DNA from 2 places in the Flavobacterium sp. 90 genome. Region 1 is predicted to be linked to the other one. Evidence: riboswitches for the same ligand, from Rfam matches in the RefSeq annotation. Region 1 holds a riboswitch; the other holds the start of a gene.
What was found. A riboswitch is a leader RNA that binds a small molecule or an ion and turns the genes downstream of it on or off. The one in region 1 is predicted to bind S-adenosylmethionine.
Positions count from the first base shown of each region.

Region 2: another riboswitch for S-adenosylmethionine. It lies ahead of C8C83_RS20510 (TlpA disulfide reductase family protein); the one in region 1 lies ahead of C8C83_RS06280 (homocysteine S-methyltransferase family protein).

Region 1 covers NZ_SMGE01000001.1:1,579,813-1,584,885, reverse strand. The annotation lists gene C8C83_RS06300 (bifunctional precorrin-2 dehydrogenase/sirohydrochlorin ferrochelatase) at 1-281, shown strand, start outside; gene C8C83_RS06295 (NAD(P)/FAD-dependent oxidoreductase) at 495-1,547, shown strand; gene C8C83_RS06290 (TfoX/Sxy family protein) at 1,695-2,054, shown strand; gene C8C83_RS06285 (hypothetical protein) at 2,081-2,893, shown strand; SAM riboswitch class I at 3,107-3,220, shown strand; gene C8C83_RS06280 (homocysteine S-methyltransferase family protein) at 3,538-4,542, shown strand; gene C8C83_RS06275 (hypothetical protein) at 4,547-4,984, shown strand; gene C8C83_RS06270 (hypothetical protein) at 5,037-5,073, shown strand, end outside.
Region 2 covers NZ_SMGE01000001.1:5,085,531-5,090,603, reverse strand. The annotation lists gene C8C83_RS20515 (aminotransferase class V-fold PLP-dependent enzyme) at 1-1,223, opposite strand, end outside; gene C8C83_RS20510 (TlpA disulfide reductase family protein) at 1,580-2,572, opposite strand; SAM riboswitch class I at 2,850-2,950, opposite strand; gene C8C83_RS20505 (nitronate monooxygenase) at 3,707-4,792, opposite strand; gene C8C83_RS20500 (nuclear transport factor 2 family protein) at 4,809-5,073, opposite strand, start outside.

The sequences.
Region 1 (5,073 bases):
AGCGTTATTTGATTTGCAATATTGCAGATACACCAGATTTGTGTGACTATTATTTAGGCGGAATTGTAACGAAAGGAAATGTAAAAATTGCGATTTCAACTAACGGAAAATCACCAACAACAGCCAAAAGACTGCGGGAGTTTTTTGAAGAAGTAATACCGGAAGATATCAATCAAATGGTTGAAAATCTCAATGAATACAGGAAAACCTTAAAAGGTGATTTTGAAGACAAGGTTAAAAAAATGAACGAGATAACGGCGTCATTGAAAAATAAAGAATAATAAAAGAGTTCCGGAGGAACGACAAATTTTGTAGCGTCGGGTTTTAACCCGATGATTCCGGAGGGACGAATTATATTATAGCGTCGTCCCGATAGCTATCGGGTTTAACCCAATGAAAAATTTCGCAAAGAAATCAATGATAAAAATCATTTGACAATAGAATATATTATTCGTTTCTTTGTATTATTAAGAATGATTATAAACAACAACATAATGATTAAAACAGATATACTTATAATTGGAGCAGGACCAACGGGTTTATTTGCCGTTTTTGAGGCAGGATTATTAAAATTAAAATGTCATATTTTAGATGCTTTACCACAAGCTGGAGGACAACTTTCGGAATTGTATCCAAAAAAACCTATTTATGATATCCCTGGTTTCCCAGAAGTTTTAGCAGGAGATTTAATTGATAACTTACAAGAACAAATTAAGCAGTTTGAGCCGGGTTATACATTAGGAGAACGTGCTGAAACAATCGAAAAACAAGAAGACGGAAGTTTTATTGTAACCTCAAACAAAGGAACTAAATTTCACGCGCCGGTTATTGCTATCGCTGGAGGTTTAGGAAGTTTTGAGCCTCGTAAACCACTTATCGAAGATATCGAGTTTTATGAAGATAAAGGAGTAAAATACTTCATCAAAAATCCGGAGAAATTCAGAGATAAAAGAGTTGTAATTGCCGGAGGAGGAGATTCAGCATTAGACTGGAGTATCTTCTTGGCGAATGTAGCTTCAGAAGTTACTTTGATTCACCGTAGAAATGAATTTAGAGGAGCTTTGGATTCTGTAGAAAAAGTACAAGAATTAAAAACTGCGGGAAAAATTAAATTAATTACACCAGCAGAAGTTATCGGAATCAACGGTGCTGAGCATGTTGAATCGTTAGATATCGAAGAAAACGGCGCACACCGTAAAATCGAAACAGATTTCTTTATTCCACTTTTTGGATTAACACCAAAATTAGGTCCAATTGCAGACTGGGGATTAGATATCGAGAAAAATGCCATTAAAGTAAACAATGCATTAGATTACCAAACAAATATTCCGGGAATCTTTGCTATTGGAGACGTGAATACATATCCTGGGAAATTAAAGTTGATCCTTTGCGGTTTCCATGAAGCAACTTTAATGTGTCAGGCAGCTTACCAAATCATCAATCCAGGTAAAAAATACGTATTGAAATATACGACAGTTTCTGGTGTAGACGGTTTCGACGGAACTCGTAAAGAAGCTCCAAAAGCAGTTGTTAAGGCGATTGTTTAGTTTTTAAGCTTCTAAGATACTAAGGTTCTAAGGTTCTAAGTTTTTTAACTTAGCATCTCAGAACCTTTCTCGTTTACAGTCTTTTATGAAATATTAATTTCAAAACTTAGTACCTTAGCGACTCAGAACCTCAGAACCTTCAAAAAAATGGCTTTCGACGAAGATAACGCACAAAGAATCCGAACATTTCTCCAACACAAAGGCGCCGATTTTTTCGAAAAGAAAATGTTTGGCGGACTTGTATTTATGGTAGATAATAAATTGTGTTGCGGAACTCGTCTTGACAAACAAATTGGAGAAAATCTTTTGTTATGCCGAATCGATGATAAAGCTTATGCAAAAGCAATAGAAAAAGATGATGTATTACCGATGCCAAATGCAGAAAGACCAATGAAAAACTACATTTTTGTTACAGAAAACGGTTGGCAAAAAAGTCAGGATTTAGCATTTTGGATACAACTTTGTTTAGATTATAATCCGTTTGCAAAAGCAAGTAAGAAAAAATAATTATTTAAAGATCAGAAGCAAATTAAATGAAAAATTACAGCGTTTTTTTATTGGGTTTATTTGTTTTTCTTGTTGGTTGTAATGAACCTAAAAAAGAAGCAATTGTCAAAGAAGATACAGAAGTTAGTACCAATAAATGTCTGCCTCATCTAAGTGATAATCCTAAACTTGAAAATGAAAAAGTATTAATTTATGCTGAAGAAGGCAATGATTCTTTAATAATTTCTAAAAATGAACTGAATAAAATCGAGAAACTTTTTCCTGTATTCAAATCAGAATTTCCTTCAAACCCAAATGAATCATACGCAGGTAAAGCATGGGAAAAATATATTAATCAAGACGGAGAAGAAGAATCTATAACATTTGGGAGTGAAGCTGGCAGAGATGAATTTTGTTTAGTGTATGCGTATTATCTCAAGCAAAAAAACGGAGAAGAAAAATTCAAATCAGAAAGAGAAAACCTAATCCAATTGTATCGTGCATTAAACGGACTTTACGAAGGTCTAAATTATAGCGGAACTTATTACGGACATCAACATAAAAGACTAAATGCGTCTGTAGAATATTCTATTTATCAATTATCAAAAGGGAAAGAATATTTTGAAAAGAAATATAATTTTCAAAAGCAAAAAGATTTGTATATCAAAACCTTGATTCAATATGTTGCAGACGAAGAAAGTCAGAATGTAGATAATCAGGAAGATCGCAGATATAATAAAAAAAGAGCAACTGAAAGAGCAGAAAAGCTTCAGGAGAAAATCAATATTTTGCTAAAATTAATTACAAATTATTTCTACTTAAATCAGGTCCAAAATTTTGAATTAACCTATTACAAATAAAAAGTTGCGGAAGATTGGTTTGAAAATTTATCAAAAGAAGAAATCGAATTTACAGATCATGAAGGAGTAATGAAATTCTTCAAAAAGCATAAGCAAAATATACATAAAATTTTAAACTTAGGACCTTAGCAACTCAGAAGCTGAGAAACTTAAAAAAACACTTGCAATTGTTCAGGTTATGTCTTTACTTTGCACTGTTCTTAAAATTACTGAAAGTTATCACGAAAGGCGGAGGGAAAGACCCGATGAAACCTTAGCAACCCTTTATCATAAAGAAGGTGCTACATTCTACTTTGTACTAATCATAGTATCTAAGATAGATAACACAAATACATAAAAGTATTTCTCAAAACATTTCCTGACAACTTACAATATAATTTTACCGAATTCACTTTGGTATCATGAGCGAATCATTGAGCATTTTTGCCGTCAATCGTTCCCGCTTTCGCCTATATCTCTCCATTTCATTGCGAGGATACCGGCTCAATCGGGGCTAATGAGCCAACAAAAGTGAATTTTTGGAATTAATGTGAATCAAAATAACGTATCCTAACAGGTTTCAAAAACCTGTTAGGTATATATTCAAGATAATAATAGAATTAAAAAAGCTTGGCATTTAATGTCTTAGCAAGAAAGGGAAAATCATGTCAATAACAATTCAGGAAGCAATAAAAAAAAATATCCTAATCCTTGATGGAGCAATGGGAACAATGTTGCAGCGCTATAATTTCTCCGAAGAAGATTTTCGTGGAGAGCGTTTCAAAGATTTTCCGCATCCATTAAAAGGAAACAACGATTTACTATCCATAACACAACCACAAGCAATTCGCGATGTCCACGCCGCTTATTATGAAGCGGGTGCAGACATCGTAGAAACCAACACCTTTTCAGGAACGACAATTGGTATGGCCGATTATTTTCTGGAAGATTTGGTTTACGAATTAAATTACGAATCGGCTAAAATTGCAAGACAAGTAGCTGATGAATTTACAGCCAAAAATCCGGACAAACCACGTTTTGTAGCCGGTTCAATTGGTCCAACAAACCGTACGGCAAGTATGTCACCAGATGTAAACGATCCGGGTTACAGAGCCGTAACATTTGATGATTTAAGAATTGCGTACAAACAACAAGTAGAAGCCTTAATGGATGGTGGCTGCGATTTACTTTTGGTAGAAACAATCTTTGATACTTTAAATGCAAAAGCAGCACTTTTTGCAATCGAAGAAGTAAAAGACGAACGTAATCTTGATATTCCAATCATGGTTTCAGGAACAATTACAGATGCTTCAGGAAGAACACTTTCTGGACAAACGGTAGAAGCATTTTTGATTTCAGTTTCGCACATTCCGTTACTGAGTGTAGGATTTAATTGCGCTCTTGGGGCTGATTTGTTGAAACCATACTTGAAAACATTATCACAACATACAAGTTTCAATGTTTCGGCACATCCAAATGCAGGATTGCCAAACGCATTCGGGCAATACGATGAAACACCTGAACAAACTCAGGCTTTCATCAAAGAATATTTAGACGATAATTTAATCAACATAATTGGTGGTTGTTGCGGAACAACTCCGGATCACATTAGATTAATTGCTGAGGTTGCGAAGGATTATAAGCCACGTGTGGCGCCGGTTTTTGCTTAATATTATGGAAGAAAAAAACGATGCAAAAGCAAATTATTTAGCAGCAGCAGGTTTTATATTAGTAATAATGCTAATGATTCTTTTTAGTCGTAAGGATGTTGATCATGATCAATCTGAAAAGTATAGAAAGACATTTAAGGGAGAAACAATAGGACTTATAACTAGAGCCAAATATCATCGAAAAACTAGGTCTTTGAGATATTATTTTTACGCAAATAAAAAAGTTTTATCTGAAGTTTCCATTAAAGATTATGGGCGTGTAAATAACTTTTATAAAGTAAAATACGATTTAAATAATCCAGAAGAAAACTATATTGTTTTAGAAGAAGAATTAGATCCTGATTCAATTTCATTAGTTAAAGCAGGGTTTACCAAAACTAAATATTATATATATGATGCAGGTGTAACTTGTAAATATATAGAGTACTCAAAGTGGAAATAGTGAATAAATGGTTTTTAAAATCTTTTAGATAATTGTAATCATTGAAAGTAAAATGATAAAAGAAGACGTTAGAATAATTCATAAAACGA
Region 2 (5,073 bases), 3.5 Mb from region 1:
GATTTTTTCTCATTTATATTGAAAAGATAATGAGCATAAGTACTCGCGCAAGACCAACCGCCACGAACCTGAATTCCGAAACGATCGTTTAAAAGTCTTACGATAAGATTATAATGAATGTCTTCGATTACGAAAGAAACGCAGCCTATTCGATCCGTTTTAAGGTCGCCCAGAATAGACAAACCTTTTATTTTTTGAAGTTTGGAAAAACAAAGATCAAGCAATTCCTTTTCTCTGTTTTTAATATTTGAAACTCCCATTTGATCTTTTAATTCTAAAGCTAAGGCAGTTCGTATTACTTGTAGAAAGCCTGGCGTTCCACCATCTTCTCTAACTTCGATGACCTCGCTATAACAATATTTCCCTAACGGATTCGTCCATTTTACATTTCCTCCTCCTGGATTATCCGGAAAATCAGATTTGTATAATTTCTCATTAAAAACCAAAACTCCACACGTTCCCGGTCCGCCTAAGAATTTATGAGGTGAAAAGAAAATAGCGTCTAATTGTTCTTGCGGATCTTTTGGATGCATATCGATTTTGACATAAGGCGCCGAAGCAGCGAAATCCACAAAACAGAGCCCGCCATTTTCATGCATGATTTTGGCTAATTCATGATAAGGCGTAATAATTCCTGTAACATTTGAAGAAGCCGTAAACGAACCTATTTTTATACTTCTGTCGGCATATTTTTTAATTTCTTCCGAAAGAACATTTGGATCAACTAAATTGTTTTCATCAGGACGTAAAATCACAACTTCGGCATTCGTTTCATACCACGAAACCTGATTAGAATGGTGCTCCATGTGCGTGATAAAAACCACAGGTTTGTCATTATCATCATGCTTTCTCAAACCAATTATTCGTTGCAATTTTGATAAAGCAGCCGTCATTCCGCTTCCGGTTGTCACCAGAACATCAGATTCGTTGGCATTAACCGACTTTTTTATAATATCTCTTGCGTATTGATAAGCATACGTGGAAGTTTTTCCGGTTTGACTTGAAAGTGAATGCGTATTGGCAATCATTGGACCAATTTTATTGAGCATAATATCCTCAATCGGGGCGTATAATCTTCCGCTGGCAACCCAATCTGCATAAAGCAAATTTTGTTTTCCATAAACCGATTTAAAAATATGATCAACACCTACTGTATTTTCTCTAAATTTTGAAAAATAACATTCTGATTCAACTGGTTTTGTTTCTGTCTCAATAGCATTCATTTCCTTATCATTTAAATTAACTAAATTTATTATTTTGGATTATATAAGTTCCGTTTATCATTCTGATTTCTATGATAAAATCAAATGTTTTTTTGGAGCTAATCCCGCACCCGAGCCTGAAAGTTCGAACTGGCGAAGCAATCCATTTCAATCTTTTGTTGCGAACCCCGCCACAAAAGGATTTCCACTTCTATCGGGCCTAAGACAATTATTTTCATAAGAATATTTTCGTTTCATTTGTCATTCCGAGGAACGAGGAATCTCCACAAGTAGCTCCGTAAAGATTGTCGATCATGATTGTCGAGTTTCTAACGGAGATTCCTCGTTCCTCGGAATGACAAAAAAGAAAATAGGCTCTAAATCCCTTTCTCTAAAAGCGTTTTAAGCGTAGTTTGCAATTCTTCTCCATGTAGATTTCTTGCTACGATAATTCCTTTTGAATCCACTAAATAATTCCCGGGAATTGCTCTTACGCCATATAATTTTGCAACGGCGCTATTCCAGAAAAGTAAATCAGAAACGTGTGTCCAAGTCAAATTATCGTCCTGAATACCTTTGATCCAGTTTTCTTTCTTTTTGTCTAAAGAGATTCCGATAATATTAAATCCTTTATCGTGAAATTCTTTGTAAGCCGCTACGATATTTGGATTTTCTTTTCGGCAAGGTCCGCACCATGAAGCCCAAAAATCAACTAAAGTGTAACCTCCTTTTAGAGTTTCATAAAAACGAACTGGTTTTCCTTCGGGATTAACGCTGGTAAAATCAGGGGCTTTTTTTCCAACCGCCAATCCGCTTAAAACGGTAACCAGTTCTTTTAATTCTTTCACGTAAGTGGTACTTTGAAGGCTTTTGTCAAGCAAAGCAATGTTTTGAGTAATTTGCTCCGGCGACAATCTGTACGACCAGTTTCGGTACAAAACATAAGCCGAAACAATAGATTTTGGGTTTTCTGTAATGAATTTACTAATTTCTACATCTTTCGATTTTTTATAGGTTTCAAATAAATTCTGAGCCTCAGAACCTTCTACTACAGATCCACTATAGTATTTCTTTGGACTTAATTTTACTGTTATAGGGCCTTTTTCAAGGAAAATATACAGCGGAGAATCTTCTGTATTCACGCTTAATCCGTATAATTCAGGAGTTTTTACTTTTGTTTTAAAACTAAAACTTCCATCTTTTACTTTTACCGAATCAATTGTGGTAAACATTTTATTGTGGAATTTTTGCAGATAAACATATTGCGCAACTGTATCTATAACAGTTCCTTTTAATTGCAAGCTTGTGTCTTGCGCCTGAGTTTGTGTAACCCCAAGAAATAAAGCGAAACCTAATAATATTTTCTTCATTTTATTTTGATTTTTAAGTGATAATATGATTTTTATTTTAATTGAAATTAGACAAGGGAATTCCTTTAACCCAATGTAAAATGGATTTTAGCAAATGCTATTTAAAGGGAAAATTGGATAAGAATTTAATGCTTTCGCATTCGGAAAACAGCCATACTATTTGCATCAAAAATTGAATTCAAAAATTCATAAGCCGCGTATAAAGTTGTGTCTGTTTTCATTTTAAAAAATAAAAGGTTTTAACATTCATGATCTTATTCAGATTTTGAGCAAATCTTTCTTATCTGTCCCGAAAAGTGGGAAGGATTTAGCACCTTATTCGGTAACAGGTTGCTAAGACATCATTGGGCCTATTCCCTCAGTCTTTCTGGATAAGTATCATACAGAAGTTTTCTGTGGTACAAATATATATACTAATTCTATAAAATTAGTATAGTTTATAAATATTTTTTTTTAAAATTATTAATAAAGCGTGTTTTTCATATCATAAAAGACTGTAAAATAAAACTTTACATTTAAATAAATCTTTTAAAGTTTTGTTATTTTATAACAGAAATTCATACACTTGATTGATAAAAAACATGAAATATGATTTTTATGTTGTAGAAAAAGCACAAAAAAACTCATTCCTTTTTTGAAATGAGTTTGTATAGAACAGATAGTAATCATGCAGTTTGTCATTCCGAGGAACGAGGAATCTTCGCAAGAAGCTCCGTCTAGAATGTCGCTAATCTTTGTCGAGTTACTTGCGGAGATTCCTCGTTCCTCGGAATGACAATACTTTGCGTTTATTAATCTTTGACGAGTTTCTAGTGTGATCTCTCCTTCGTCGAGATGACAATACTTTGCGGTTATTAATCTTTGACGAGTTTCTACTGTGATCTCTCCTTCTTCGAGATGACAAGATTAAGCCTATAAAATCCGTTTTAATCTGTGTTTTCGCAAAGCGAATCTGCGTCATCCGCGTTCAATATTGTCACCAATCTTTGTCGAGATGACAAGATTAAGCCTATAAAATCCGTTTTAATCTGTGTTTTCGCAAAGCGAATCTGCGTCATCCGCGTTCAATATTGTCACCAATCTTTGTCGAGTTTCTAGTGTGATCTCTCCTTCGTCGAGATGACAAAAAGAGCGTTATAATTTCAAATCCTCAAAATAAGCTGTAGTTTCTTCGATTAGAGAATGCATTAAATCTTTGGCTTTTGTGTGTTTTAAAATTGGCGAAATTTGTCCACCCCAGAATAATATCATATCCCATTTTTGTTGATCGAGCGCTGCTTTTCGCAATGGAGATATAAAAGTAGTTTGTAACGGAAAAGGCAGAACATCTGATTCTTTCCCTATTATATCTTTTGCGATTCGGCTTGTGATTCCGCGTCCAAGCCTTCCGGTGTAAGCACGCGAAAGTGTTGTGTATTTTGCTGCGTCCGAAAATAACATTTCTCTGTGAATTGGTAATGCATTCGATTCATCGGTTGCTAAAAATGCAGTTCCAATTTGGACTGCGCTTGCGCCTAATGTCAAAGCTGCTGCGATTCCTTTTCCGTTTGCGATTCCTCCGGCGGCAATGATTGGTATTTTTATTTTCTCTCGCATTAATTGCAGTAAAACAAAAGTTCCGGTTAAAGATGATTCGGCTGAAGCCAAAAAAGAAGGTCGGTGTCCGCCTGCTTCAAAACCCGAAGCGACGATCATATCAACACCTTTACTTTCCAGAAAAACACCTTCGTCAAGCGTTGTGGCTACTCCTATTGTTACAATTCCTAATTTTCGGCATTGTTCTAAAACATCATCTGAAGGAGCGCCAACCATAAAGCTAAAAACTTTTGGTTTAATGTCTAAAATAACTTCTAACTGATTTTCAAATCTTGATTGAAACGACGCTGGTTTTTCCGGTAACGGAATTCCAAGTTCATCATAATAAGGTTTAAAAAGTGCTTTTGTTTTCTCGAATTGTTCATCGGTTAAACCGCCATCCCGAATATCATGATCTGAAACCCAAAGATTAATATTATAGGGTTTATTTGTGGCTGCTTTTATTTGTTTGTCTGCTTCATAAATTTCCTGCGGACTCAAAGTATAAGCTCCATAACCGCCTAATCCGCCAAGATTAGAAACTGTTGCAGTTAATTCTACGGTTGATAAATTACCGCCAAAAGGTCCTTGTAAAATCGGATAGTCAATTCCTAATAATTCTTTAGCTTTTGTATTGTACCACATCGCTTTAAAATTTAAATTATTCGCTAATGTCTGTGAGCATTTTATTGACAATAATCCATTTGCCATCAATCTTATGGAAAGATAAAAAATCCCGATAGTTAAAGTCGTACATTTTAACATTTAATTCCGCTACAGCGATAGAATTCACGACTTTTATATTCAGAATTTCGCCTTTAAAAGGTTTTCCGGAGTCTTTTGGACTTTGTCTGTTTTTTACGCCATCCAAATACAAATCTACAGTTTTGAAGTAAGGTTGTCCTTTTACATCACCAAAAAGTAGC